Regions from separate parts of the Bradyrhizobium sp. SZCCHNR1093 genome, predicted to be linked through region 2. Evidence: predicted binding sites of a transcription regulator. Region 2 holds the regulator's gene; the other holds the start of a gene.
The links. Region 2 encodes PhoB, which activates phosphate uptake and scavenging genes when phosphate is short. Its sites were predicted from a motif close to TGTCATNNANCTGTCAT; they were not measured.
Positions count from the first base shown of each region.

Region 1: a site for PhoB is predicted at 9,346-9,362, ahead of QX070_RS20470 (UDP-2,3-diacylglucosamine diphosphatase). Genes of this name have one in related genera too.

Region 1 is NZ_JAUHJJ010000006.1:83,397-98,249, reverse strand. Features, by position in the region: gene QX070_RS20505 (IS110 family transposase) at 127-1,290, opposite strand; gene QX070_RS20500 (DUF3606 domain-containing protein) at 1,591-1,863, shown strand; gene glgX (glycogen debranching protein GlgX) at 1,929-4,163, shown strand; gene QX070_RS20490 (LysR family transcriptional regulator) at 4,185-5,102, opposite strand; gene QX070_RS20485 (D-galactonate transporter) at 5,232-6,527, shown strand; gene QX070_RS20480 (tartrate dehydrogenase) at 6,549-7,622, shown strand; gene pyk (pyruvate kinase) at 7,778-9,196, shown strand; gene QX070_RS20470 (UDP-2,3-diacylglucosamine diphosphatase) at 9,386-10,198, shown strand; gene QX070_RS20465 (threonine/serine dehydratase) at 10,246-11,235, shown strand; gene QX070_RS20460 (caspase family protein) at 11,246-12,979, opposite strand; gene QX070_RS20455 (hypothetical protein) at 13,134-14,741, opposite strand; gene QX070_RS20450 (MFS transporter) at 14,817-14,853, shown strand, end outside.
Region 2 is NZ_JAUHJJ010000002.1:915,660-930,512, reverse strand. Features, by position in the region: gene QX070_RS09935 (hydrogenase small subunit) at 1-392, opposite strand, end outside; gene QX070_RS09930 (nickel-dependent hydrogenase large subunit) at 626-2,065, opposite strand; gene QX070_RS09925 (HupU protein) at 2,062-3,078, opposite strand; gene QX070_RS09920 (HoxN/HupN/NixA family nickel/cobalt transporter) at 3,094-4,215, opposite strand; gene QX070_RS09915 (trypsin-like serine protease) at 4,387-5,703, opposite strand; gene phoB (phosphate regulon transcriptional regulator PhoB) at 5,849-6,556, opposite strand; gene phoU (phosphate signaling complex protein PhoU) at 6,573-7,289, opposite strand; gene pstB (phosphate ABC transporter ATP-binding protein PstB) at 7,320-8,141, opposite strand; gene pstA (phosphate ABC transporter permease PstA) at 8,138-9,019, opposite strand; gene pstC (phosphate ABC transporter permease subunit PstC) at 9,023-10,021, opposite strand; gene pstS (phosphate ABC transporter substrate-binding protein PstS) at 10,118-11,128, opposite strand; gene QX070_RS09880 (LysR family transcriptional regulator) at 12,061-12,990, opposite strand; gene QX070_RS09875 (Dabb family protein) at 13,095-13,415, shown strand; gene QX070_RS09870 (NAD(P)-dependent oxidoreductase) at 13,500-14,399, shown strand; gene QX070_RS09865 (intradiol ring-cleavage dioxygenase) at 14,413-14,853, shown strand, end outside.

The DNA.
Region 1 (14,853 bases), on a different contig from region 2:
CACGGGGGAAGGTAAGGCCCAGTCAAGACGGGACCCCTCTGTGAGAGCGGGAGGTTTATGCCCCCGGTTCAGCACGGTCACGCGTCGGTCCTGGCTCACGTCGGCTGTCATGGCGCGCGCAGCCGTTTACGAAGTTGGACGCAGCACGGCGCCTTCGGGAACAACGCCGGTCACCAGATAGCGCCACAGCGCCACCATCAGCTTGCGTGCCAGAGCGACAATGGCAATTCGCCGGATGCGTCCCTTGATGTCGCGCACCCGCTCGCGGAACCAGCGTGTCAGTGCGCTGTCCGGCTGATGAACGGTCCATAGCCACGCCAGCTCGACCGCGAGCTCACGGGCGCGCCGGTTGCCGGCTTTGCTGATGCCCTGCTCACGGCTGCGCTCGCCACTGTCATAGGGCGTGCCGGTGAGACCAAAGTAGCTGCCGACCTGACGACGGTTGTCGAAGTCGCGATAGAACACCTCGTTGACCAACTTCTGGCCGCCGACCGGGCCGATGCTCCTGAGATCCATGAGCTGCATGATCCTGGCTTCCGGCGAGCCGGGCCGAGCGGCGCACAGCTCGGCTTTGCTTTTGGCCTCGAGCTCCTTGAGCTGCCGTGCCACCAGGCACAGTCGCTCGTGTTCGCGCACGATCTCTTCCTTGAGCCGCACCGGCAGTGGACGACCGTCGCCAGTGCGCAGGCTGGCAAGGCTTTCCAGGAACGAGCGATCGAGCGGGTGGACGTCGCGAATGCCCTGGCCGTGCAGCAGTCCCTTGATGCGGTTGCTGTGAGCCGTGCACTCCTGGATCAGGCGATCACGTTCACGGGTACGGCGCTTGCGATCCTCATCCTCGACGCTTGGCACGTGGACGATGCTGCAGACCCGAGGCTCGCCCCGCAAATGGGCGAGGAACGCCCGCATCAGCTTCTCCAGATCGATCCGGTCGGTCTTGGCGCGCCGGGCACGACGGTTCACCTCGATGCTGGAAGGGTCGACCTCATGATTGACGATGCCTTGTCCGCTCAGCCATCGGTGCAGCCAGTGGCCATCCAAGCCTGCTTCGTAGCATGACAGGATGCGCACCGGCCGGCCGCCCCCGGCAGCCGCAGCCTTCTTGCGCATGTCCGCAAGCCGGGCCGCCAAGGCGGCCAAGTCACCGCCGCCGATCGTGTACCGGCTCAGTTTCTGCGAGCCAGGAAGCAGCACGCCGAGCTTCCATTTCGCTTTGCTCAGTTCAAACGCGAGGTAAACCGTGGCATGCTCCGCCGCGGCGGGTGTGTCAGTGCGATCGAGCTTGATCATCTTGATCCTCCGAGGGCCGGATGGTTCGGAAATCCAATCCTAACCCTTCTTGACCACCCGCCGCCCCATAGGATCTGTGGTGACTGCCGCCTGCTTTTTTTCTGCAGGCGGGCCATGGGGGCGGCCAGCTCCCGGCATTCCCTGCGCCCTCTGCCTGATCGGGGGGCAACACCGATGACATCACTCGGGCGCATGGCGCCGCGAGAGCAGTGACGCACGTCTTCACGGCGATGCCCAGGGGAGGGAGCGCGGGAACCAAATTCCGCACTCAAGGTTAGCTGGCATGCAGGAGGACTCCCGATGCGCCGTCCGAAGATTCAGCCGTCCCGCAACAAGCTCGACATGACCGATCAGGCCCAGGTCCGCGTGGTGACCAAGCGGCTGAAGATGTCGCCTGGGGAATTGTCCGAGATGGTCGAACGCATCGGCAACTCCATCGCAGCCATCACCAAGGAAGTCGCGCAGCAGCGAGCCGCGAAGGCAGCGCCGGAAGGAGCCGTGATCGCGTCGGTGACGGTGACCGAGACCAAGGCGGAAGTGATCGTGCCGGACGAGACGCCAGCGGCAACCTAGCAATCGACGCTGATCATCGAGACCCCCGGCAATAGATCTGGGGAATTGGACGAAGGGGGCAAAGGATGGACCAACGCACCGACCTCGGTGACGCGTTGACGCGGGCCGCATTCAACCTGCGCAGGACCAAGATCAGCGAAGGCCGGCCGTTTCCGCTCGGCGCCACCTGGGACGGGCTCGGCGTCAACTTCGCGATCTTTTCCGCGCACGCGACCAAGGTCGAGCTGTGCCTGTTCGACGACACCGGCGAGACCGAGCTCGAGCGCATCGAGCTGCCCGAATACACCGACGAGGTCTGGCACGGCTACCTGCCGGCCGCGCGGCCCGGCACGGTGTATGGCTATCGCGTGCATGGACCCTACGAGCCGGACGCCGGTCACAGGTTCAATCCGAACAAGCTCGTGATCGACCCCTATGCCAAGCAGCTCGTCGGCAACCTGCGGTGGGGGCCGGAGCTGTTCGGCTATCGGCCCGATCATGCCGACAAGGACCTGTCGTTCGACGACCGCGACAGCGCGCCCTTGATGCTGAAGTGCCGGGTCATCGATCCCGCCTTCACCTGGGGCACCTCACGCAAGCCGGAAATTCCGTGGGAGCGGACGATCTTCTACGAGATGCACGTCAAGGGCTTCACCAAGCTGCATCCGCTGGTGCCCGAGGCCGACCGCGGCACCTTCGCCGGTCTCGCGCATCAGGACATTCCGGCCTATCTGCGCTCCCTGGGCATCACCTCGGCCGAGCTGTTGCCGATCCACGCCTTCATCGACGACAGCTATCTGGTCGAGAAGGGGCTGCGCAACTACTGGGGCTACAATTCGATCGGCTTCTTCGCACCGGAGCCGCGCTATCTGAAGACGCCGTTCGCGACCGAATTCAAGACCATGGTCAACCAGTTCCACGCCAACGGCATCGAGGTGATCCTCGACGTGGTTTACAACCACACCGCCGAAGGCAACGAGCTCGGGCCGACCTTGTCTTTCAAAGGCATCGACAATGCCAGCTACTACCGGCTGATGCCGGACCAGAAACGCTACTACATCAACGACACCGGCACCGGCAATACGGTGAACCTGTCGCACCAGCGCGTGCTGCAGCTCGTCGCGGACTCCTTGCGCTATTGGGCGACCGAGATGCGGGTCGACGGCTTCCGCTTCGATCTCGCCACCATCCTGGCGCGCGAGCCCTATGGCTTCGACGAGGGCGGCAGCTTCCTGGATGCCTGTCGTCAGGACCCTGTGCTGTCGAGCGTCAAGCTGATCGCCGAGCCCTGGGACATCGGTCCGGGCGGCTATCAGGTCGGCCAGTTTCCACCGGGCTGGGCGGAATGGAACGACAAGTTCCGCGACACCGCGCGTGCGTTCTGGAAGGGCGATGGCGGCACGCTCGCCGATTTCGCCAAGCGCATCTCCGGCTCGGGCGATCTGTTCAACAAGCGCGGCCGCCGCCCCTGGGCGAGCGTGAACTTCATCACCGCGCATGACGGCTTCAACCTCAACGACCTCGTCTCCTACAACGACAAGCACAACGAGGCCAATGGCGAGGATAATCGCGACGGCCACAGCAACAACCACTCCTGGAATTGCGGCGTCGAGGGACCGACCGACGACCCCGAGATCACCGCGTTGCGCGAGCGCCAGAAGCGCAATCTGCTGGCCACGATGCTGCTGTCGCATGGCACGCCGATGCTGCTCGCCGGCGACGAGTTCGGCCATACCCAGAACGGCACCAACAACGCCTATGCGCAGGACAATGAGACGACCTGGCTCGACTGGATGGGCATCACGCCGCAGGGGCGGGCGTTGCGCGAATTCACGCGCAAGCTGATCGCCATGCGCAAGGCGTTTCCGATCCTCTATCGCAGCCGCTTCCTGATCGGCTCGCACAATGAGGACCTCGGCGTCAACGACGTGACCTGGCTCGACCCGTCGGGCGAGGAGATGACGACGGAGCAGTGGACTGACGATCACGCGCGTTGTTTCGGCATGCTGCTCGACGGCCGCGCCCAGGAGACCGGCGTTAAGCGGCGTGGCTCGGATGCGACGCTCCTGCTGGTCTACAACGCGCATTTCGACGTCGTGAACTTCACGCTTCCGTCCGTGCCCGAAGGCCATAATTGGCTGGCGCTGCTCGACACCAACCAGCCGGATGCACAGCCGCAGTCGTTCCCGTTCGGCCACGTCTACGCGGTGACCGGGCGATCGCTGCTGGCACTCGGCCTGTCCTCGGAGCAGCAGCCGATGCGCAGCCTGCGCCATGGCCTCGGCGCGTTGCTCGACGTCGCGGAGGCGCCGCTGGGGTAGGATGTTCGGCGGATTTTGCGGTCAGGCACCGCGGGCGTATTTCGCAAGCCGCGCGTCGAGCACGCCGAGCATGGCCTCGCGCGCCGGATCGCGCGAGCCGCGCAGCCAGACGGCCGCGAGCGGAAGCCGTCCGGCGGTGCTGCCGCGTGTCATCCGCAGCGGCACGAAGCGGACGCCTGAGACCGCGAGCCGCGAGGTCCAGCGCGGCACGATGGCAATGCCGAGTCGCGCGGCGACGAGATGCACGATGGTCTGCTTCTCATCGGCGAACTGCGCGATATCCGGCGACAGCTCGGCCTGTGCGAACAGCTTCATGGTGAGGTCGTGGCTGTGCGGGCGCGACCGGCGGTCCGGGACGATCAGCGGCTGGTCGGCGATGTCGGCGAGCGAGACCGCGGCACGCGAGGCCAGCCGGTGCCGCTGCGGCAGCGCCACCACGGCGCTCTCGCTGAGCAGCGCGCGGAATTCGAGCCTGATATCGGTGCGCTCGGGCGGCCTGACAAAGGCGAGGTCGAGCGCGCCGGAGAGAATCTTGGGCAGCAGCCGGATCGTCTTCTCCTCCATGAGCTGCACCGCGATGTCGGGATGCCGCGCGCGAAAATCGTGCAGCAATTGCGGCAGCAGCCCGGCGGCCGCGCTGTCGATGGCGCCGACGCGCAGCCGCTGCGCCTTCGTGCTTCGGGTACGGCGGCGGAAGCCGGTTTCGACCGCCTCGACGCGGGCCAGGATCGCCCGGGCGTCGCGCAGCAAGGTCGTGCCGTGCTCGGTCAGCGACACCGCGCGCGTGGTGCGGGCGAACAGCGGCGTCGCGAGATCCTCCTCCAGCAGCTTGATCTGGCGTCCGAGCGCCGAGGGCAGCATCTGCAGCCGCTGCGCCGCCTTGCCGAAATGCAGTTCCTCGGCGGCGGCCACGAAGCAGCGGAGCTGGTGCAATTCCATGGTGGGATCCTGAAGAGGCGATGGGCCGGATTATATCATTTTTTTGTATAATGATGCGAGCATTGAAGCCGGCCTGGTTCGCCGCCTACGCTTGTCAGATCAACGACAAGACGGGATAGGGAGGTGACGATGGCCGGAGAGCTGGAGATGCGCGTGCTGCGCAGGATCACGTTGCGCATCGTGCCCTTCATCATGCTGCTCTACTTCGTAGCCTTCATCGACCGTGTCAACGTCGGCTTCGCAGCGCTGACCATGAACAAGGACATCGGGCTGTCAGCCTCGGCCTATGGCTTCGGCGCCGGCATCTTCTTCTGGGGCTATTTCCTGTTCGAGGTCCCCTCCAACCTCGCGCTGGACAAGTTCGGCGCCCGCATCTGGATCGCGCGGGTCATGATCACCTGGGGCATCGTCTCCGGCGCGATGGCGTTCGTGCAGGGACCGACGAGCTTCTATGTGTTGCGCTTCCTGCTTGGTGCTGCGGAAGCAGGCTTCTTCCCCGGAATCATCCTCTATCTCTCCTACTGGTTCCCGGCCCGCCAGCGCGCAGCCGTCACCGCGCTGTTCATGGCCGCCGCGCCGCTCTCCACGGTTCTCGGCTCTCCGGTTTCCGGCGCGCTGCTGGAGATGGACGGCATTCTCGGCTTCAAGGGCTGGCAGTGGCTGTTCCTGATCGAGGCGCTGCCGGCGGTGCTGCTCGGCTTCGTCGTGCTCGCCTACATGACCGATCGTCCGGAGCAGGCGCGCTGGCTCGCCGACGACGAGCGCGACTGGCTGGTGCGCACGATGAATGCCGAGCTGGCGAGCAAGGCCGCCACCGCCAGCCACAGCATCTGGCGCGGGTTGGCCGACATCCGCGTGCTCGCGCTCGCGCTGGTCTATTTCGGCACATCGGCCGGCCTCTACACGCTCGGCGTCTGGGCGCCGCAGATCATCAAGCAGTTCGGCCTGTCGTCGTTCGCCGTCGGCTTCCTCAACGCGGTGCCACCGACCGTGGCCGTGGTCGTCATGATCCTGTGGGCGCGCCATTCCGACCGCACCGCCGAGCGCACCTGGCACGTCGTGCTGGCCTGCGTCGTCGCCGCCGTCGGCCTCTGGCTGGCCGGGCTGTCGACCAGTGTCGCCGCCGTGCTCGCGGCACTTACGCTGGTCAATGTCGGCATCTCCTCCTCGAAGCCGCCGCTGTGGAGCATGCCCACCATGTTCCTGTCCGGCTCGGCCGCCGCGGCGGGCATCGCGACCATCAACTCGATCGGCAATCTCGGCGGCTTCGTCGGTCCCGCGATGATCGGCTGGATCAAGGACCAGACCGGCAGCTTCAACGGCGGGCTCTATTTCGTCGCCGGGCTGCTGGTGGTATCGGCGGTGCTGACCCTGTTGCTGTCACGTTCACAACGTGCAAAGGCCGCTGCGGCCACGCAATCCTGACCCATCACACGGAGCCCTTTCATGCGCACCCATTCCATCGCCGCGATTCCCGCCGACGGCATCGGCCCCGAGGTCATCTCCGAAGGTGTCCGTGTGCTCGAGGCGCTCGCCAAGCGCTCGGGCGACATCAGCTTCAACGTCAAGACCTTCGACTGGGGCTCGGACTACTACAAGAAGCACGGCGTGATGATGCCGGCCGACGGCCTCGCCGAGCTGAAGACGTTCGACGCGATCTATTTCGGCGCGGTCGGCGCTCCCGACGTGCCCGACCACATCACGTTGTGGGGCCTGCGGCTGCCGATCTGCCAGGGATTTGATCAGTACGCCAATGTGCGGCCGACCAAGATCCTGCCCGGTGTGGCCTCGCCCTTGCGCAATGTCGGCGTCGGCGATCTCGACTGGGTGATCGTGCGCGAGAATTCCGAGGGCGAATATGCCGGCATGGGCGGTCGCGCGCACCGCGGCCTGCCGGAGGAGGTCGGCACGGAGGTTGCCGTCTTCACCCGCGTCGGCGTCACCCGCATCATGCGCTACGCGTTCAAGCTGGCGCAGTCGCGGCCGCGCAAGTTCCTCACCGTCGTCACCAAGTCGAATGCGCAACGCCACGGCATGGTGATGTGGGACGAGATCGCCGCCGAAGTGGCGCGGGAATTCCCCGACGTGACCTGGGACAAGATGCTGGTCGACGCGATGACCGTGCGCATGACCCTGCAGCCGAAGAGCCTCGACACCATCGTGGCGACCAATTTGCATGCCGACATCCTGTCCGATCTCGCCGGCGCGCTGGCCGGCAGCCTCGGCGTGGCGCCGACCGGCAACATCGATCCGGAGCGGCGCTTCCCCTCGATGTTCGAGCCGATCCACGGCTCGGCCTTCGACATCACCGGCAAGGGCATCGCCAATCCGGTCGCAACATTCTGGACCGGCGCGCAGATGCTCGAGCATCTCGGTGAGCGGGACGCGGCCGCGCGGCTGATGGCGGCGGTGGAGAAGGTGTGTGCAGCCGGCATCCTCACGCCCGACGTGGGCGGCAAGGCGACGACCAGGGAGGTGACCGACGCCGTCATCGACGCGATCCACGGCTCCAACGTCTGAGGCGTGCTGTTCTCTTGCACAATTCTGGCGTGTTTCGTGTCGCGCTTGCAATGGACGCTGCGGGGCGTATATCAGCGCTTCCGCTGCGTCCGCGCATGCCAATCACATGCGTGTCATAGAGACGCGAGACACGGCTTAAGGAGAAAGGACCCATCATGCGTCGTCACCGTCGAGCCAAGATCGTTGCGACTGTCGGTCCCGCGAGCAATTCTCCGGAGATGCTGAAAGCGCTGTTCCTCGCCGGTGTGGACACCTTTCGTCTCAACTTCAGCCACGGCACCCAGGCCGATCACGCCAAGGTCCATGCCGCGATCCGCGCGCTCGAGAAGGAAGTGCAGCGGCCGATCGGCATCTTGATGGATCTGCAGGGTCCTAAGATTCGCGTCGGCACTCTGCGCGACAAGAAGATCCAGGTCGAAGTCGGCGAGACGATTCGATTTGTCCTCAACGGCACCGAGGGCGACAAGACATCGATTCCGTTGCCGCATCCGGAAATCTTTGCGGCGGTCTCGCCCGGTCACGATCTTCTGATCGATGACGGCCGCGTGCGCGTCCGCGTCACCGGCCTTGGCGACGACTGGATCGAGGCCAAGGTGATCGTCAGCGGCGCGATTTCCAATCACAAGGGCGTCAATCTGCCGGGCACCATTCTGGAGCTGTCGCCGCTGACGGCCAAGGACCGCTCCGATCTCGCCTTCGGGCTCGAGCTCGGCGTCGACTGGGTGGCGCTGTCGTTCGTGCAGAAGCCGTCGGACGTGCTTGAGGCGAGGGGCCTCATCAACGGCCGCGCCGGCATCATGTCCAAGATCGAGAAGCCGGCGGCGCTGGAGCGGATCGACGACATCATCCAGTTGTCGGACGCGATCATGGTCGCGCGCGGCGATCTCGGCGTCGAGATTCCCAACGAGGACGTGCCGGGTAAGCAGAAGGAGCTGGTGCGTGCCTGCCGGCTCGCCGTGAAGCCGGTGATCGTCGCGACGCAGATGCTGGATTCGATGGTGGCGACGCCGACGCCGACGCGCGCCGAGGTCTCGGACGTCGCCACTGCGATCTATGACGGCGCCGACGCGGTGATGCTGTCGGCGGAGTCTGCCAGCGGCCAATACCCGCGCGAGGCGGTGGCGATGATGGACAGCATCATCAAGGCCACCGAAGGCCACAAGATGTATCGCTCGATCGTCGAGGCGACGCAGCCGGGCGAGGAGCAGACGCCGCCGCATGCGGTGGCAACCGCGGCGGCCGATCTCGCCTCGGCGATCCACGCCAGGGCGATCGTGGCCTATACGTCGAGCGGAACCTCGGCCTCGCGCGTTGCGCGCAAGCGGCCGAGCCTGCCGATTCTGGCGATCACGCCGAACGAGGACACCTCGCGGCGCATGTGCCTGCTGTGGGGCGCGCACAGCGTGCTGTCGCAGGACGTGCAGAGCTACGAGGAGATGGTCGAGCGCGCGACCTTCTTCGCCGTGCAGGAGGAGTTCGCTGAAGCCGGCGATCTGCTCGTCGTCGTTGCCGGCATCCCGTTCGCGCGGGCCGGCACCACCAACAATCTGCGCGTCGTCACCGTGCCGAGATAGGAGGCTGATTTTCCCTGTTCGCGCCGCCCGCCTGTCGCCTGATTGTCGCACCCCGCTGGTATCGCGGGGCAGTGACGAAGGACGTCGCGAGTCGAACGAGCGGTGTCCGGTCGCGGTCCGGCAGGATGGGTTCTGCCGGTGGGGCGTTTCGTCATCGCGGTGTCATCAGGGACTGTTAGGTGGGCGCGCATGGGACTTGAGACTGCTGGTGAAGAAAGCCCGGCTCGGCGCTTTCGGACGTTGTTCATCTCGGACGTTCATCTCGGAGCCCGCGGCTCGCAGGCCAATCTCCTCGTCGATTTCCTGCGCCACCATGATGCAGATACGATCTATCTGGTCGGCGACATCATCGACGGCTGGGCGCTCAAATCGAGCTGGCATTGGCCGCAGTCGCATAACGACCTGGTGCAGAAGATGCTGCGCAAGGCACGCAAGGGCGCCAAGATCGTCTACGTCCCCGGCAATCACGACGAGTTCCTGCGCGGTTATTACGGCACGCATTTCGGCGGCATCGATGTCGTCGAGAACATCGTCCACACCGGCGCTGACGGCAAACGCTATCTGGTGATCCACGGCGACATCTTTGATCTGGTCGTGCAGAACGCGCGCTGGCTCGCCCATCTCGGCGACAAGGCCTATGACTTCGCGATCCAGATGAACCGTCTGGTCAACTTCTTCCGTCGCATGTTCGGCGTTCCCTATTGGTCGCTGTCGCAATGGGCCAAGCAGAAGGTCAAGAACGCGGTGAACTACATCGGCGCGTTCGAGACGGCGCTGGCCTCCGAGGCGCGAAGGCATGGCGCTGACGGCGTGATCTGCGGCCACATCCATTGCGCTGTCATCCGCGATCAGGACGACATTCGCTACATGAATTGCGGCGACTGGGTCGAGAGCTGCACGGCGCTGGTCGAGCACGAGGACGGCCGCTTCGAGATCCTCACCTGGACCGATCCGCTGCGGCAGCGCGCGCCGGTTCCCCAACTGGCCGCTCGCGCCGCCTGACACCGGCTCCCTTGCCTCTCGGCAATCGGGCGCGGTAAAATAGGGGCATGACAGCTCATTCCCCGATCCTGCCCGTGACCGCCGCCGACATCGATGCGGCGGCACGCGTCCTCGCGCCCGTGGCCGTGCGGACTCCGCTGCTGCCGGCTCCCGTGCTGAGCGAGCAGTTCAAAGCGAACGTCTTCGTGAAGCCGGAGGTGCTGCAGCGGACCGGCTCGTTCAAGTTCCGCGGCGCCTACAACAAGCTGGCGTCGATCCCGCAGGCAGCGCGCGGCAACGGCGTCGTCGCATTCTCCTCCGGCAATCATGCGCAGGGCGTCGCCCATGCCGCCACATTGCTGGGCATGGACGCCACGATCGTGATGCCCTCGGATGCGCCGGCGGCCAAGCGCGAGCGCACCAAGGCGTTCGGTGCCGAGGTCGTGCTCTATGATCGCGATCGCGAGGACCGCGAAGCGATCGCGCGCGACATCGCAGCAAAGCGCGGCTCGACGGTGGTGCCGCCCTATGACGATCCCCACGTCATCGCAGGGCAGGGCACCGTCGGTCGTGAAATCGCCGAGGACCTTGCGGCGCTCGGCCTGTCGCCGGATCTGGTGATCGTCCCGGCTTCGGGCGGTGGACTGCTTGCCGGCGTCTCGACCGCGGTCAAGGCGCGCTTTCCCAGCACCCGGATGGTCGTGGCTGAGCCCAAGGGCTTTGACGACCATGCGCGCTCGCTGCGGGCCGGCCACCGCGAGGCCCATGATGCGAAGGGACGCACCATCTGCGACGCGCTGATGGCGGCGATTCCGGGCGAGATCACCTTCGCGATCAACAGCCAACTTCTGTCGGCTGCGGTCGAGGCCTCGGATGAGGAGGTGGGGCGCGCGGTCGGCTTTGCCTTCCGGGAGCTGAAGCTCGTCGTCGAGCCCGGTGGTTCAGTCGGGCTTGCGGCATTGCTGGCTGGCCGGCTGGATGTGGCGGGCAAGACGGTGGTGATCGTTTTGTCCGGCGGCAATGTCGATGCTGAGCTCTACGCCAGGCTGATCGCCTGACGATCAAGCCTCAGTGAAAGCTGAGGCCGCCTTTTGCAGATCCCCCACCGCCGATCCGCAGTCCGGACTGCGCGACGTGCGGCGTGCCCCGCGTCGGGCCGCCCTGCATCCCTCCTTGGCCACGCGCCATCGACGGACGCGACGCGTTGACGTTCGGCTTGAACGGTCCGGAATTGCCGGGGAAGGGACGCCGGACCTCGCGGGTGTCGAATGGCCGCCCAGGACTGCGCTTCACTGGGTCGCGCTGGATCTTCGCGGCGACAGGCGGATTTGCCGGCGGCATGATCCTGTCGCGCAACCTGGTCTGAGCGATAGGCCTGGGATCGACGACCTTGTTGGGACCCGCGTTGTTGATGGCATTGCCTTTCGTGACCACCGTTGGCGGCATCGGTCCGCGCGGCGGCACGGTGGTGACCGGCAGCTTCGATTGCAGGCCTGGATGGCTCTGGATCTGGGCGCCGGGATTGAACGGCCGCGCGATCGGTGCCAGTTGCGGTGGCATGATGAGACGGCTCGGTTGCAGCACGGGGATGGGCCGAGGCTGTCCCTGCAGCCGCAGCGCGACCGGCGCATATGGGCTGTCGGCATAGGCTTCTCGGAAGCTCTGATAGGCGGCCGGCGAATTCGCCAGCACGGCCTGGTGCCACGCCGCGGCCTGCACGAGGCCAGCGAGCAGTGCGCGGATGCGGTCGGCGAGCGGATCGCGCGGGTACATCGCGATGAACTCGCGATAATACTGCGGACGATTCTCCGACAGCACGTAGTCATAGGCCTGCCGCACGGAACGGCTCGGCAGGTCGGCGGCCATCTGCACCACCGGCGCGTTCTCCGGCGCGCGCGCTGCGGCAACCAGGGATTCGCCGAAGAAGGTGAAATCACTGGTCAACGACGAGCTTTCCCACGGCGTCTGTCGACCATCGGTGCTCTGGTTCACCTGCAGGCGAATGCGCTTGAACAATTGCTCGATCGGCAGGTTCGGCTGCCGCGCCAGGTTCAGGAACGCCTGCGCGTACGGGCTGTGCTCGCCACGCCCGTCGAGCGCCTCCTCGCCAGGCGAGGTCGAATATCCGAGGATGGAGCCGTTCGGTGCGTCGACGATGGCAAGTCCGCGTCCGGCATCGTTGATGGCAGGGAATGGATTGTTGCGGCAGGCGTCCAGCACGACGATCCGCATGCGGCTCGGGATGGCGTCGAGCGTTGCCATCAGGTCCACCAGACGGATCGTCCCCGTCGCCAGGTCGGAGGGCGCTGAGATACGGGCATCGATCGGGATCAGATAGTTCTCGCCCGCGAGCTGAACCCCGTGGCCGGCGTAGTAGACCATTGCCACGGTGTTCGGGCCGTTTGCTGCCACCCGGCTCGAAAAATCCTGGACGACCTTGAGCATCTCGTTCTGCGTCAGGTCGGTCGCCGTGATCACCTCGAAGCCGGCCGAGTTCAACAGCTTGGCGACAGCATGGGCGTCGTTGTCCGGGTTCTCCAGCGGTGGCGCGTTCTGATAGCTCGCATTGCCGATCACGAGTGCGACGCGTGGCTCGGCTCCTTGAGGGATCGCTGCGGGGGTGTTGCTCTCCTTTGCAGGTGAGGGAGCTGCCAGCGCGCGCGGTGGCGTGTGAAGGTTGTCGATCTCACTGCCGGCGGCGAACGCCGAGTCCGGGCCGACCCAGGCCATCAGGCCCAGCAGCGCGGACATGAGCAGGGATTTCCAGGCGGATGTTACAGCGCGAAATTTCGGAACGGACACGGCGTTCTCCTCGAGCATGCGCCAAGCGAATGGCTTGAGGATCAGGCTACGCAGATCACGCAGCAGCGTACGTGATCCGCGTCACCTATCAACGCAGCACCTTTCGGTGCTCAGTGATCGGGGTTCGATAGGAGGTGGCCGAGACGCTCTCGCCCTACGAGAAGAATGCGATCTTCTCAGGCTGGGTCATGCGACGGATCGGCGCCAGCAAGTCATTGGCGGGCGCCTGTGGCCGCTGCAGAAGGCCGTTCGACAGGAGCGTCGATCCCAGCGACGGCTCGTAGGCAGGCCTGGGCATCGCGGATGCACTGGTGCTGTGAGCCGCGGCGGCGGTCGGGCGGACCTGCTGGCTCGGCGCAACGTCGGCCTGCGGCGCTGCGGGAGATTGAGCTGCGACCGCAGCCGCCACGGCGGCCAGGGTCTCGATGGTGATCGCCTCCGGAAGCGGTGCCGATACGGGCACGCTGGGGACTGGCGCCGGGGCTGGAGGCGAGGCCATGCGCGGGGCAGCCGCGGGCGGGGCCGGCATCGGCGGGGCATACATTGGCGGGGCAGACATCGTAGGCGCAGCGGGAGCCGACGCCGCCGTGGCAACCGGGACTTCTGCCGTGGTCAGCGCGAGATCCGGCTCCGACGGCGCCGGCTCGCTGAAGCTCGCGACGATGTCGTCGTCGACCGAGGTTGGCTCCTCAATGTCGAAGCCAAGCGTCCTGGCCCGGCTGAACTCCTCGTCGTCGATCGGATCGGGAGCACCCATCTCCGCCGCGACCAATTCCAGGATGGCTTCGTCGTGGGCTTCTGCGGCGACAGCGTCATCCAGGGCCGCCGCGGCGTGCTGCTCGATTTCGAGAAGGGTTTCGTCCACCGACGGCTCGGTCGCAATTTCGGGGGGCTGCACCACCGCCGCAGCGTCGGTGTCAACCATCCTGGCTTCAACCGCTGCGGCCGCCATGATCGCGGTGTCAGCGCCAGAGGATGTCTCGACCGATTCGATCGCGGCCACCGCTGCAACGAGCGGAATGGTCATCTCGAGCCCGGCTTGGGCCGCCTCCGTCTGTTCCGGCACGGGCAACGGCCCCGAAGCCACCTGCGGCTCAGCCGAGACCGTCGCCTCCGCAGCCGGACCCGATGCGACATCAGGTACTGGCGGGGCGGCGGACTCGGTCGCCGGCTTGATCTCGTCAGCCGCGGGCGGAACGCTTGCTTCCGCCGCGTCGAGCTCCTTCAGCCGCGTCTTGATGATCTCGAAGGCCGCAAGCAGTGCGACCTTGGGGTCGGCACTCGCAAGCTGGTCGCACGCGGCCTCGATCGATGTGACCTGTGAATCGATCAGGTCGCAGATCCGGGAATCGGCGCCGATCTCGCGCCAGCGCCAGGAAATTTCCTTGATGATTCGGATGCCCTTGCGCACCGGCGCCAGGTTCTGCTCAAGGGCCATGCTGTCGACCGCAGAGGCTGCGGCGAGTGCAGCGTCTTCGACCGAGGCGCGGATCGCGGCCAGCGCCTCGGGCAGCGCCTTACTGTCGGCCTGCTCGAACTCCTGCTGCTGCTGACGCTGCGAGGCCAGCGCATGCTCGATGCGGGCCACGGCGTCGAGCACCATGCTGGTGTCGGCATTGCGGTTGCGTTTGGCGTATTCGCCGAGGAACCAGCGGCCTCGGGACGTCTCCATGAAGGCGTCGCGGATCGCCTCGTAATCGGCCTCGTTCGGCTGAGCCGCGCGGGCGGATATCGGCGAGAGGGCGAAGACTTCATCGACCATGGCAAACCTATCGCGCACATTGCTGCGCGTTGGCATAACGATCACCATGATATTGATCGAATCGCAATTGAATTGATGCCACTGTCCCGACAAATCTCCACCACATCGCCGG
Region 2 (14,853 bases):
CCACCTTCGTTCAGCGGCGGATTGCCTTCGACCGCAAGAATGTACTGTCCCTTGTACTTCGCACGCGTCTCGTCGAGGATGGCCTCCGCCTGGTGGCCGGCCGCCGCCATGATGGTGTCGTCATAGTCGAGCGAGATCATCGACAGCACGGCATCCTTCACCAGCGGATGCGCCGAGCGGATGAAGCTCTCCGAGCAGCACGTGCACTCCAGCCCGTGCATCCAGATGACCGGCGTGCGCGGCTTGGTTTCGAGCGCATTGGCGATGCGGCTCGCCGCGACCGGGCCGAGGCCGAGGCTCGTCGCGGTCAGGCTGCAGAATTTGTGAAAGCTGCGCCGCGTGATGCCCTGACGCCTGATGACGCTGTAAAAGGTTTCCGTTGCCGCGCCCATGAGTCCTCCCCTGACATCGCGTTGGCGATCATCTGATCGCGTTCTGGCGAGAAGGACAGCAAGATGCGGGCCAGCATCATTGCTGGATTTGAATCATAATGATTTCAGATGCTTGAGGCGGTGCGATCGCAGCGACGGAGCCTTCGGTGGTGGATCGCGCGCGACAATCGGAAATCACGCGCTTTGCACCGACAATCTTGTTTCCGCTTGCCGCCTGCCTGTGTGCAGCGCGCTCAATGCGCCGTGCAGACCATGCAGGGATCGAACGACCGCACCACGTGCTGGATGCCGACCGCACGCGCGCCGGCATCGCCGACCTCGGTGCCGACGAGCGCCTGCTCGAGCGGGCCCGCAACGCCGTTGGCGTCGCGCGGCGAAAAATTCCAGCTCGTCGGCGCGATGATCTGATAACGCTCGATCCGGCCGGAGCGCACTGCGAGCCAGTGGCCGAGGCTGCCGCGCGCAGCTTCCACGAGCCCGACGAAATTGCCGTCGACCGCGCTGGCGCTGTTTTCGCAAAACGGCTCGTTGAGACGCAATGCCTTGATCCAGTGCTCGATCGACAGCGCGAGCTGCGCGGTTTCGATCAGCCGGGCGATGACACGATTGCGGACATTGCTGCGACCGCTCGCGAGCAGCGCGGTGACCAACGGCTGACCGTCGATGGCCTGCCTTGCGAGAGCGCCGACCTCGACCGGTTCTCCCGCGAGACGCGGCGCCTTGCACCAGCTATAGGCGTCGGCTTTGTCGGCATCGGGCACGGTGCGGCTCTCGGACGGATCGAGCGACGTATCGTGCATCCAGGCGTGCGAGACGTCCTCGGTGATGCCGTCCGACGGCAAAGCCTGGACCTCGCCACTGCTCGTGCGGACGCCAGCGCGAAAACGAGCTCCATTGAAGTCGTGATACGCGCCGAAGCTCATCAAGAGACCTGGTCCGCTGCCGAGGTCGGCCAGCGCGAGCGCATCGGCCAGCCGAAGGAAATGCGCGAAGTCGCCGGCTCGGCCCTCGCGCCAACGGTCGAGTTCGTCCGGCGTCGACAAGGCGAGCACGTTCTCCAACTTGTCGGCGAACAGGACGCGCTCAAGGAAACCGCGAAACGACGCCGCGATCGCGCTGAGCCGCACGCGCTCGCCGAGCTCGATCGCGCGGGTCGTCCCGCCTGGCTGGAAGGCGAGACTGTGCGGCCATTTGCCGGCGATCAGGCCCATGATCTCCAGCAGTCGCGCGCGCGCCGGCAGCGCATCGCGGGCAGCGCTGCCCTTCGTCGCCGCGAAACGTTCGGCCGCGGCCGAATGCCAAGCGTGCGAGGCATAAGCATCGCGGGCGAAGTCCGGCATGAAGAAGATGTAGAAATGCGTCAGATGATCCGCCGCGTTCTCGGCCGCGTGCGCGATGTTGCTCGCGAGGATGCCGTTTGGTGCTGCCGCAATGCCCATGGCCTGGCGCAACGCCGCGGCGGCCGCGATCGATTGCGACACGGAGCAGATGCCGCAGATGCGCGGCGCGATCACCAGGGCGTCGAGCGGCGGCCGGCCCTCAAGGATCTGCTCGAAACCCCGATAGAGCGGCGCCGTCACCTCCGCCCGCGCGACGCGGCCGCTCTCGATATCGAGCCTGACCTCGAGATCGCCTTCGACACGATTGAACGGTCCGACCGTGATCCGCGTCATGGACGGCGCTTGTCGCCGGAACGGCCCGGCGGCACCACGACATGATCGGCCGTCGCATTGAGTCGGACGCGGCGCGGCGTGGCCGATTTCGACAGCGCTGCGAGCGCGACGAACCAGGCTTTCGGCATGTCGGTGGGAAGGCCGACGGGGATGCCGGCGAGCTTCGCCGTCTCCAGATAGTTCTGCGCGCTCTCGAAGCCCGGCGAGGTGCAGGCGATGCAGGCATAACCGCCCTTGGTGCAGGAGCCGCCGCCGTTCCACGAGCGCTGATTGCAGTCGCCGACCGCCTGCGTTGCGCGGCAGCCGAGATGCTCCATCAGGCAACCGCGCTCTGACATCGCTTCCGCACTCGCCTTGAACTCGTAGAACTCGTTGCGTGAGCAGCCGTGATGAGCGAGGTGGTTGGCGATGAAGGTCGGACGGCCGACTGTGTCGAGGCCGTCTGCCGTCAGATCGCCCGAGGTAAGCGCCAGCAGGCTCTCCATCATCCAGCCCGGATGCGGCGCACAGCCTGCGACGTTGATCACCGGCAGCCCGCGTTTCGAGCGGAAGGCCGCGCCAAGCGCGCCGCCGATATCGCTGCCCTCGAACTGCAGTCCGACCGCATCGGTCGGATTGATGCCAGCCGCGGGAATGCCGCCATAGGCGGCGCAGCTGCCGACGGCAACGACGTAGTCGGCCAGCGGCGCCAGATCGAGCAGCCAGTGATAGATCGAGCGGTTGGTGCCGGCGAGCATGTTGAAGCGGCCGGTCAGACCAGGTCCGCGCGCCACCGAGCCTTCGAGCACCAGCAGATCGAGCCGCTCGCGACCGTCGCGGATCGCCTCCAACAGCTCCACCACCTCGTCCCCGGTCTGCTCGCTGACGGAGGGATGCCATACCAGATCGATGCCGGATTGGCGCAATTCGTCGAACCAGCCGGACGCGCCGCTTTCCAGGATCGACATCGTGCAGCCGCCGCAGCTCGCGCCCTGCAGCCACAGCATCCTGATCGTTCCCTCCGAGCCGACCATCATGAGGCCCCGCTCCTAGCCCGTCTTATGCGTTCCGCTTCGTATCGCCGGCGGGTTTAGCGCCCCCGCACGAACGCTGGCAAGCGCTTCGCCGGGCGTCGCCTCGGAACCGCGCTGACTGCGACCGAGCAGCATGGCGACCGCCCAGATCAGTCCGAACACGCCGATCGCGACGAGCCCGAGATTGGCGACGTCGCCGCCCAGCGCGGTGGCGACGTCAGCCCATCCCCCCGTCAGGCCAAGCCGCGGCGCCAACAGCGTGAACGCCTCGAAGCTGCCGATCACCAGCGCGATGGCAACGGATGCGCCGGTGATCACGAGGTTATAGCGCAGCTTGCGTGCGGGATCGGTCAGCGCCCAGCGATAGGCGCCGACCATCAGCATGCTGTCGGCGGTGTCGACGGTGGCCATCGCAGCCGCGAACAGCGCCGGGAATACCAGCACATGGGCGAGGCTCGCGCCGCGCGCAGCCTCGGTCGCCGACAGGCTGAGAAGCCCGATCTCGCTCGCGGTGTCGAAGCCGAGACCGAACAGGAAGCCGAGCGGATACATGTGCCAGGCGCGTCCCACCAGGCGGAGCACGGGGCGCAGCAGGCGGATGAGGATGCCCCGTCCGCTGTTTCCGGCTGTTTCCATCTCGGACTGCGGCTGTGCGGCGCGGCGCCAGAGGTTCACGAACAGAATGAGGTTCGCCAACGCGATAAGCAGCAGGAAGCCGGCCGATACCGACGTGCCGATGACGCCGCCGATCGCCCTGATCGCACTCTCTTCATCCAGGAGGTCGGCGCCGGCGATGAGGCTCACGACGATGGTGGCGATGACGACGACGCTGGAATGGCCGAGCGCAAAATAGAGGCCGGCGGCGCGCGGAGGGTTACCGTCCTGCACCAGCTTCCGCACGACGTTGTCGATGGCCGCGATGTGATCCGCATCGACCGCATGGCGCAGCCCGAGCAGCCAGGCCAGCATCGCGGTGCCGACGATGGCGGGCCGGTCGGCGTAGAGCGCGAATGCCCAGGCCCAGGCGAGCGCGTTGGCCGCGACCAGCCCGCCGACGAGCGCAACGTTGCGGCCGGGCTGCGACCGCCACCACAGCAGCCGCGCGGCCCGAGGATGATCAATTGGAACAATCGTCATACTCGGACTATAGCAAGAGCTAGGCCAGTTCGGTAAAGGCCCCGCTGCAGGCGAAAGCTGCAGGAAAACCTGGGTGGCGCTTCCCGGACCGCCCTCTCGCTTGGCAACCCGCTATCCAGTCACGCACAGATCATGACCAGCGGCGGGACCTCGTCTCTCTCGCTCCTTCCCTCACCGCGCCGAGGCACTCTGCGCCGCGATCTCGCGGCGCACGACCGCCTCGAACTGGCTCGCGGGGGCGGCGAACATCAGCCGGGTCTCCTCGTGGAACGCCGAGAAGATGCCGACCACGGCCGGCTCCCCGCCGACCTCGGCCAGGATCGGCGAGCCCGAATAGCCGAAATTGGCCAGGCAATGCACTGTCAACAGCCGGGCATCCCCGGTCATGCCGGCGCTGCAATTGCGCTGGCCGGTCGGCGAATAGCGCCGCTCCTGGCCATAGCCGATCTCGGAGATGGTTCCGGCCGTGGTCGCAGCCGCGAGCTCCTCGCGGGTCAGCGCCTTGACCGCCACCGGCTTCGACGGCAGCGCATCCTTCAGCACGATCAGCGCCCAATCGGCGGGCGAGCGGTCGAGCGACCATCTGTCGTGCCGGGTCGGGACGAAATCGGGCGCCACGATCAGCTTGTCGGCGACCGACGATGCCGCCGGCGTGCCACGGTTCATGCCGGCCAGGAAGCGGACATTGCCGGGGCTGACCTGCGCCACGCCGTTGAAGACGCAATGCGCGGCGGTGAGCACGACGCGCGGCGCCACCAGGGTGCCGGTGCACCAGCCGCCGCTCGAGTATTGCGCGACGGTGACGACGCCGATCGACGACGCCGGCCAGGAGGTGGGATCGACGACCTCGCCGATGTGGCGATCGAGCCCGAGCAATTGCTCCGGACGCGGAGTGGCAATGCCCGCATCCGCCGATTCCGGTTTCGGCTGCCAGGACGCAATGGCGCTCTGGGCCTGGACGCGCTGCGGCTCGGTCAACCTGACCCGCTGCACGTCGCGGCCGGCCGATCGCACGCCACTACGGCCCGCCATCACCAGCCAGGCATAGCCCTGCACGACGTCCTGTTTCACACCGCGGCCGTCGAGCAGCATCAGGCCGAGCATGTATTGCGACTGGGCGAAGCCCTGCGCCGCGGCGCGGCTGAACCAGCGACTGGCTTCGCCGTAGTTGGAGGCAACACCCTCGCCATTGACGTAGGCGATGCCGAGATAATGTTGCGCGACGGCGAGCCCCTGATCGGCGGCCTTGCGGTACCAGGCCAGCGCCTCGCTCGGATTACGCGGCACGCCCCAGCCGAACGCCTGCATGAAGCCGACGTCGAACTGCGCCCGCGCATCGCCCTTGGCGGCCAGCGGCAGCAGCCGTCGCATCGCCGCCGCATGCTGCCCGTTGCCTGCCGCCGCGACCGCGTCCTCGAGCTCGGCGGCCGGGGCGCCCGCCAAGCTGCCGAGCAGCATGACAAGAGATATGATGATGGTCTTGATCAAGGGCGTCCGCTGGGACCGAAACATCGTGACGGGCCACGAAGCAGACACGATCAAGACGGCGGCGGCGTGGCGGAAAGCGGACCGCGATCTCCTCAATCGGGCCCGCTCGCGCCTCACACCTTCTTCATCCTCACGCCCATCGCCCTTACACCTGCTCGCTCTTGGCGAAGCGATCATCGAGCGCATAACCGGCGCCGCGCACGGTGCGGATCGGGTCCTGCTCGCGGCCGGGATTGAGCAGCTTGCGCAGGCGGCCGATATGGACGTCGACGGTGCGCTCGTCGATGTAGATGTCGCGGCCCCAAACGCTGTCGAGCAGCTGTTCGCGGCTGAACACGCGGCCGGGGTGCTCGAGGAAGAATTCGAGCAGGCGGTATTCGGTCGGGCCGAGATCGATCGGCCGCCCCGAGCGCGCCACGCGGCGTTTCTCGCGGTCGAGCTCGATGTCGCCATAGGACAGCACGGTCGCCAGCCGCTCCGGGCTCGCCCGCCGCAGCAGGCCTTTCACGCGCGCCAGGAGCTCCGGCACCGAGAACGGCTTGACGATGTAGTCGTCGGCGCCGGTGGCGAGTCCGCGCACGCGCTCGCTCTCCTCGCCGCGCGCCGTCAGCATGATGATCGGCAATTGCCGGGTCTCGGTCCGCGCGCGCAGGCGGCGGCACAGCTCGATGCCGGAGAGGCCCGGCAGCATCCAGTCGAGCACGACGAGATCCGGAACGCGCTCCTTCAGCCGCGTGTCGGCCTCGTCGCCGCGCGCCACGGTCTCGACCTCGTAGCCTTCGGCCTCGAGGTTGTAGCGCAGCAGCGTCGTCAGCGCCTCCTCGTCCTCCACCACCAGAATTCGGGCGCCCATGTCTGAACCGTCTCTCTTAGTTACCGGGAATCGTCGTCGCGAAGCTCGTCATGTCGCCCTTCGGGCGCTTGTCCATGATCTGCTGGCCTTCGATCATATAGAATACAGTCTCGGCGATGTTGGTCGCGTGATCGCCGATGCGCTCGATGTTCTTGGCGCAGAACATCAGGTGGATGCAGAACGAGATGTTGCGCGGATCCTCCATCATGTAGGTCAGGAGCTCGCGGAACAGCGAGGTGCAGATGGCGTCGACTTCCTCGTCGCCCTTCCACACCGTCATCGCCGCCGGCAGGTCATGCGCGGCATAGGCGTCCAGCACCGTCTTGACCTGCGACTGCACCAGATCGGTCATGTGCTCGAGGCCGCGGATCAGCTTCAGCGGATGGAAGTCGCTCTCCAGCGCCGCGACGCGCTTGCCGATGTTCTTGGCGAGGTCGCCGATGCGCTCCAGATCGGTCGCCACGCGCATCGCGCCGACGATCTCGCGCAGGTCGACCGCCATCGGCTGGCGACGGGCGATCGTGAGCACGGCGCGCTCCTCGATGATGCGCTGCAGCTTGTCGACCTCGGCGTCGGTGGCGACCACCTTCTGGCCGAGCGCGATGTCGCGCCGCACCAGCGCATCGACGGAATCGACGATCAGCCGCTCCGCGAGGCCGCCCATCTCCGATACCAGACGGGTCAGGTCCTGCAGATCGCTGTCGAACGCCTTGGCGGTATGTTCACTGGCCATGATGATCTCCTGAAGGCAATGTCGTCGGCGTCAGCCGAACCGGCCGGTGATGTAATCCTGGGTCCGCCGATCACTCGGCGAAGTGAAGATCTTGCTGGTGTCGTCGAACTCGATCAGCTCGCCGAGATACATGAAGGCGGTCTTGTCGGAGACGCGCGCCGCCTGCTGCATGTTATGCGTCACGATGGCGATCGTATAGTTTTCGGCCAGCTCCTGGATCAGCTCCTCGACCTTGGCGGTCGAGATCGGATCGAGCGCCGAGCACGGCTCGTCGAACAAGATCACCTCCGGCCGGACCGCCACGGTGCGCGCGATGCACAGCCGCTGCTGCTGGCCGCCGGACAGCGACAGGCCCGAGGCGTTGAGCTTGTCCTTGACCTCGTTCCACAACGCGCCGCCGCGCAGCGCCTTCTCGACCCGGTCGTCCATCTCCGACTTCGAGATCTTCTCATAGAGGCGGATGCCGAAGGCGATGTTTTCGTAGATCGTCATCGGGAACGGCGTCGGCTTCTGGAACACCATGCCGACCCGGGCGCGCAGCAGATTCAGATCGAGCTTGGGATCGAGGATGTTGGTGTTGTCGAGCATCAGCTGCCCGGTCGCCCGCTGGCCCGGATAGAGATCGTACATCCGGTTGAAGATGCGCAGCAGCGTGGACTTGCCGCAGCCGGACGGGCCGATGAACGCGGTGACGCGGTTGGTGCCCAGCGACAGGTTGATGTTCTTCAGCGCGTGATGGTCGCCGTAGTAGAAGTTGAGGTTGCGCGCGGTCACCTTGGCCGGCGCATCCGGAAGCGCCTTGCCGTGAAGAGCGTGATTGGGCTGACTGACGGAGACGGACAGTTCGGTCATTTGGTGTTCCTCTCGGCGCCAAGAATGCGTGCACCGATGTTCAGGGCGAGCACGGCCAGAGTGATGAGAAGGGCTCCGCTCCAGGCCAGTTGCTTCCAGTAGGCATAAGGGCTCTGGACGAAATTGTTGATGGTGACGGGCAGGTTCGCCATCGTCCTGGAAAGGTTGAGGCTCCAGAACTGGTTCGACAGCGCGGTGAACAGCAGAGGCGCGGTCTCGCCGGCGACGCGGGCGGTGGCAAGCAGCACGCCGGTGATGAGGCCCGAGCGCGCCGCCCGATAGGCGATGCGGCGGATCACCAGCGAGCGCGGCAGGCCGAGCGCAGACGCCGCCTCGCGCAGCGGGTTGGGCACGAGCAGCAGCATGTCCTCGGTGGTGCGCAGCACCACCGGGATCACGATGACCGCCAATGCAAGGGAACCCGCGAGTGCCGAGAAGCCGCCCATCGGCACCACGACCGCACCATAGATGAACAGGCCGATGATGATCGAGGGCGCCGACAGCAGGATGTCGTTGATGAAGCGGATCACCGAGGTCAGGCGGTCGTTGCGGCCGTATTCGGCGAGATAGGTGCCGGCGAACAGGCCGAGCGGCGCGCCGATGCCGACGCCGATGATCGTCATGATCAAGGAGCCGACGATGGCGTTGCGCAGGCCGCCTTCGCTGGAGCCGGGTGGCGGCGTGTCGGCGGCAAAAACCTGCAGGCTGAGGCCGGCGAGTCCGTTATAGAACAGCGTGAACAGGATCAGCGCCAGCCAGGTGACGCCGAACATCGCGGCGGCGACGCAGAGGCCGCGGATCACGATGTCCCTGCGGCGCCGGCGCGCATAGATCGGATTGACCGGCGCATCGAGTGTAAGCGTATCAGCGCTGGACATGGCTTATTTTCCCGCCTTGGCTTCGAGCCGCATGAGCATCAGCCGCGCGCTCGCCAGCACGAAGAAGGTGAGCACGAACAGCAGCAGGCCGAGCAGGATCAGGCTCGACTGGTGCAGCCCGTCGCTCTCCTGGAATTCGGAGGCGATGGCGGCCGAGATCGTGGTGCCCGGCGCGAAGATCGAGGATGAGATCCGGAACGAGTTGCCGATGATGAAGGTCACCGCCATCGTTTCGCCGAGCGCACGGCCCAGCGCCAGCATGACGCCGCCGATGACGCCGACGCGGGTGTAGGGAATGACGACGCTGCGCACGACCTCCCAGGTGGTGCAGCCGACCCCGTAAGCGGCTTCCTTCAGCACCGGCGGGACGGTCTTGAACACGTCGACCGAGATCGAGGTGATGAACGGCAACACCATGATCGCCAGGATCAGCGAGGCGTTGAACAGGCTGAGATAGGACGGCGGACCGGCGAAGATGTCCTGCAGCACGGGGATGCCGGCGCAGAGATTGATCATGAACGGCTGGAACGTATAGGCCAGGAACGGCCCCAGCACGAAGAAGCCCCACATGCCGTAGATGATCGACGGAATGCCGGCGAGCAGCTCGATGGCAAGTCCGATCGGACGGCGCAGCCATTGCGGGCACAGCTCGGTGAGGAAGATCGCAATGCCCAGACCGACCGGAATGGCGATCAGCATCGCAATGAAGGACGTGACCAAGGTGCCGTAGATAGGGCCGAGCGCACCGAGCACCGGCGGATCGGCCGACGGCGCCCAGCGCCGCGTCCACAGGAATTCGAAGCCATATTCTCTCATGGCCGGCCATGCGCCGACGATGAGCGACAGGATGATGCCGCCCAGGATCAACAGGACGGAGATCGCGGACAGCCGCGTGATCCAATAGAAGGTCACGTCGCCGAGCTTGAAGGCGTTGAGCGCGCGTGCCCGGTCATAGGGTCCGGCAGCGGCCGCGATATCGCTGACTTCGGTCTGAACCGCCATCTCTGCCAATTCTGCCCCCTGTTCCTTGGACACGCCGCAACCCCGGTAGCGTCCCTCCCCCGGAGGCCGGGAGAGGGGATTTTCGATACGTCCAGCTCAGCTCTTGATGTCGGCCGACCAGGTCTTCTCGATCAGCTTCACGACGCTGTCGGGCATCGGGATGTAGTCGAGCTCCTCAGCCATCTTGCCGCCCTTCTCGAACGACCACTTGAAGAACTTGATGGCTTCGCCGGACGCCGCCTTGTCGGCCGGCTCCTTGTGCATCAGGATAAAGGTCGCCGCCGTCATCGGCCAGGACTTGTCGCCGGGCTGGTTGGCGAGGATCACGTAGTAGCCGGGAGCCTTGGCCCAGTCGGCATTCGCGGCCGCGGCCTGGAAGGCCTCGACGGTCGGCTGCACGGTCTTGCCGGCCTTGTTCATCATGCCGGTGTAGGTGAGCTTGTTCTGCTTGGCATAGGCGTACTCGACATAGCCGATCGAGTTCTTGGTCTGGCCGATGTTGCCGGACACACCCTCGTTGCCCTTGGCGCCGACACCGACCGGCCACTCGACGGCGGTGTTGAAGCCGATCTTGCTCTTCCAGTCGGCGCTCACCTCGGAGAGGTAGTAGGTGAAGTTGAAGGTCGTGCCCGAGCCGTCGGAGCGGCGGACCACGGCGATCGCATCGGACGGCAGCTTGACGCTGGGGTTGAGCTTCTTGATCGCGGCGTCATCCCACTTGGTGATCTTGCCGAGATAGATGTTGGCGAGCGTCTCGCCGTCCAGCACCATCTCGCCCGGCTTCACGCCCTCGAGGTTGACGACCGGCACGATGCCGCCCATCACCATCGGCCACTGCACCAGGCCGTCCTTCTCGAGCTGCTCGGCCTTGAGCGGCGCGTCGGTGGCGCCGAAGGTCACGGTCTTGGCCTGGATCTGCTTGATGCCGCCGCCAGAACCGATCGACTGGTAGTTCAGACCGTTGCCGGTCTCCTTCTTGTAGGCGTCCGCCCACTTGGAATAGATCGGGAACGGGAACGTCGCGCCCGCACCGGTAATGTCGGCAGCGAAGGCCGACGTCGATGCGGCGACCAAGCCGGCAGCGACGATAGCTTTGACGAAATTCATAGCTGGTCTCCATGCTTGGGAAGCGAAGCGCCATCTGCGCCCGATTGCGCTTCCCCGGCCGCTTTACGGGGCCTCAGTGTGGCTTTTATAAAGGTTCGATGACAGTCGGATGACAGTCACAAGCCGTTGATAAGTATTGATCTTTCGATCCAAATCCGAATTTCTACGGGCCAACCGACATATTGCGGCGGGCTGCGGCACCTCGCGTCCGTGCGAGCGTCGCTCCCCCCCCCGGGGACAGACCATCACCGCCGTCATCGCCCGCGCGGGCGGGCGAACCAGCATACCACCGGCGGCCATGATCCGCCGAGACGCCGCGGCGTACTGGATGCCCGTCTGCGCCCTGGGGTTATGGGTCCCGGATCGGCGCGCTGTGCGCGCTTGTCCGGGACGACACCGGGGATTGGGTTGGCGACATGAGCAGCCATGGAGATGAGCGCGTGCGTTCCCGCGGCCTACGAGGCCCGAGGTGTGGGTTCGTCGTGTCCCTCCTGATCATGAGAGGGCGCGAGGAAGGCCGGACCTCGGCTGAGGCCCGTGGCCCGCCTGCTCAAAAGAATGCAGGCGGCAGGTACCACAGGTACAGCCGGACAGACCCGGCCTTCCCCGCGCGACGGTGTTAACGGTGTCCTTCGTGCTCTCCCTGGGGATCGGCGTTCTTGCCCCCATCGCCCGCGCGTGCCGTCAAGCAACGACCACGGACTTGACCTCAGCGTCGAGAGGCCAGGACCACACGACTTCGCCGTCCGCGCCGCCTGCGCTCGTCTGGCACAGCCGTCACGTCCATCGCAGCCCACCTCCACGTTCGTGACGACGCGTACGTCCCTCTGCTCGAGGCGGGATGCACGCAGGAGACCATGATTTCCGAAAAATAGCAAGGTAATTATTTTTCTCAGAACATGATCCGCCCTCCCCCGCACGCGGGCATCGGCTCAATCCGGCTTGGGCGGCTCGATCCAGATCCCCGGGTCGGAATGGGTCCGGATGTGATCGACGAGGAAATCGGCGAACACCCTGATCTTGGCCGGCAGCCTGACGCGGTTCTGGTAGGCGATGTTCATCGTCAAGAGCGGCAGCTCCCAGTCGAGCAGGACCGGCACCAGCCGGCCGGCCAGAATGTCGCTCTGCACGATGTAGAGCGGCTGGATCAGGATGCCGAGCCCGGCAAGCGCGGCGCCCTTGATCACCTGGCCGTCATTGCTGTCGAGCGTCGGCGCGATCCGAATGCTCTGGGCTGTCGTGCCGTTGCGCAGGGACAGGGAATACGGATCATTGGCAAGATTGTAGATCAGCATGTCGTGGCGCACCAGATCGCCGGGAACGACGGGACAGCCACGGCTCGCGAGATAGGACGGCGCGGCCGCCAGCACGCGCCGCATCTGCCCGATGCGGCGAACGACGATGCCCGAGTCCGGCTCATGCTCGCGGGTGCGGATCGCCACGTCGATGCCCGCCTCGATGAAATCCGGGTAGCGGTTGGCGGCGATGATCTGCAGGCTCAGCTTTGGATACATCGCGCGAAACGCCGGCAGCATCGGCGCGAGATAGATCGTCGCGAACGACAGCGAGCTGGTGACGCGCAGCATGCCCTGCGGCGACAGCGCGCGGTCGCTGACGGCGTCCTCGGCCTCGGCCAGCTCGTTGAGCAGCGGGCCGCAGCGCTGCAGCAGCTCCTGCCCGGCTTCGGTCAGCCAGAGCCGGCGCGTGTTGCGCTCGATCAGGCGCACCGCGAGCCGTTCCTCCAGCGCGCTGAGATGCCGGCTCGCCGCGGCGTTGGACATCCGCAAGGACTCGGCGGCCTTGGACAGGCTGCCCAGCTCGGCCGTCTTGGAAAACACCTCGAGTTGGAGCAGACGGTCCATTGTTACGCTGAGCGGAAAACAGAGTTACAATTTTTGTCCTTTATTTCCATTTCCTGCAAGGCAAAATCGTCAGACAAGAACAAGCACAGGTGAGGGACGCACGAATGACGGGGCCGATCAGGCACATCGTGATGTGGCGGCTGCGCGCCGAGACGGCTGCCGAGCGCGCCGCGGCCCGGCTCAAGGTCAAGACCCTGTTCGAGAGTTTGAAAGGCCGGATCGACGGCCTGACCCACATCGAGGTCGGTCTCGATGTCAGCGACGTCGACTATGCCTGCGACGTCGTCCTGTTCTCCGAATTCGCCAGCAGCGCCGCATTGAAGGCCTATGCGTCGCATCCGGAGCACCTGCGCGTCCGCGACGAGCTCGGCGACCTCAGGATCGGCCGCTTCCAGGTCGACTATCCCGTGGCGACCGGCACGTGACCGGCCCCCTCACGTCGACGAACCTGCGAGGCAGTATCGCGTCGCCACAGGCGCAGCAAATGAAGCAATCGGCGGACCTCACCCATGTCACTTCCTGACAAGCGCCTCGCCTTCATCGGCATCGGCAAGATCGGCCTGCCGATCGCGGCGCGGCTCGCCAAGGCCGGCCATGACGTCACGGCGTTCGATCCCAACGCCGCCCGGCTCGACGAGGCACGTGCGCTCGGCATGGCCGCCGCGTCGTCCGCTGCCGAGGCGGTGCGCGACCATGCCGTCGTCATCTCGTCACTGCCCGACGATACCGCACTGCGCGCGGCGATGCTGGACAGCGGCGGACTGATCGCGGCCATGGCGCCGGGCGCGATCCTGATCGAGACCAGCACCGTGGGTGTCGACGCGTCGAGCGCGGTCGCGGCCGCCGCGAGCGCTCGCGACGTCGCCTATCTGCGCACGCCGATCTCCGGCAATGCCAGCATCGCCCACACCGGCGAGCTGACGTGCTTCGTGTCCGGTCCAAGAGAGGCGTTCACCCTGATCACGCCGGTGCTGGCCGGCTTCACGCGCGCGCAGACCTATCTGGGCGCGGCGGAAGAGGCGCGCTACGCCAAGCTCGCCGTCAACCTGATGATCGCGACGACGGCGGCGATGATGGCCGAAAGCCTCGCCCTCGCACGCAAGGGCGGCATCGCCTGGCCCGACATTCTGAAGGTGCTGCATGACAGCGCAGTCGCCTCGCCGATGGTGAAGTACAAGACCGCGCCGCTGCTGGCGCGCGACTTTGCCGCGACGTTCTCCTGCGCGCAGATGGCCAAGGATCTCGATCTGATTCTCGGCGCCGGCCATGCCGTCGGCGTGCCGCTGCAGCTCGCGGCGCAGGTCCGTGAGACCTATGGCGCGCTGATCGCGTCAGGCGATGCCGACACCGACTTCCTCGCCACCGTCCGGCATGTCGAGCGGCTGTCCGGGCTCGGCGAGCCTCTCTGAAAGGAGCCGCGTCTTGCGCAACTTCAACGAGACCACGATCACAGATGCCGTGCTCGAACGCCTGGCGGGCGCGCGTGATGCGCGGATCAAACAGGTCAGCGAGGCGCTGGTGCGGCATCTCCATGCCTTCGTGCGCGAGGTCCGTCCGACCCAGCAGGAATGGGAATACGGCATCGACTTCCTGACCCGCACCGGCCAGATGTGCGACGACAAGCGCCAGGAGTTCATCCTGCTGTCGGATACGCTCGGCGTTTCGATGCTGGTCGACGCCATCAATCATCCGGTGCCGGAAGGCGCCACCGAGACCACGGTGCTCGGCCCCTTCTTCGTCCAGGCGGCGCCGGAACGCGCCAACGGCGACGATATCGCGGGACCGATGAAAGGCGATCCGCTGCTGGTGACCGGCTCGGTGTCGAGCGCGGACGGCGCGCCGCTGGCAGGCGCCGTGGTCGAC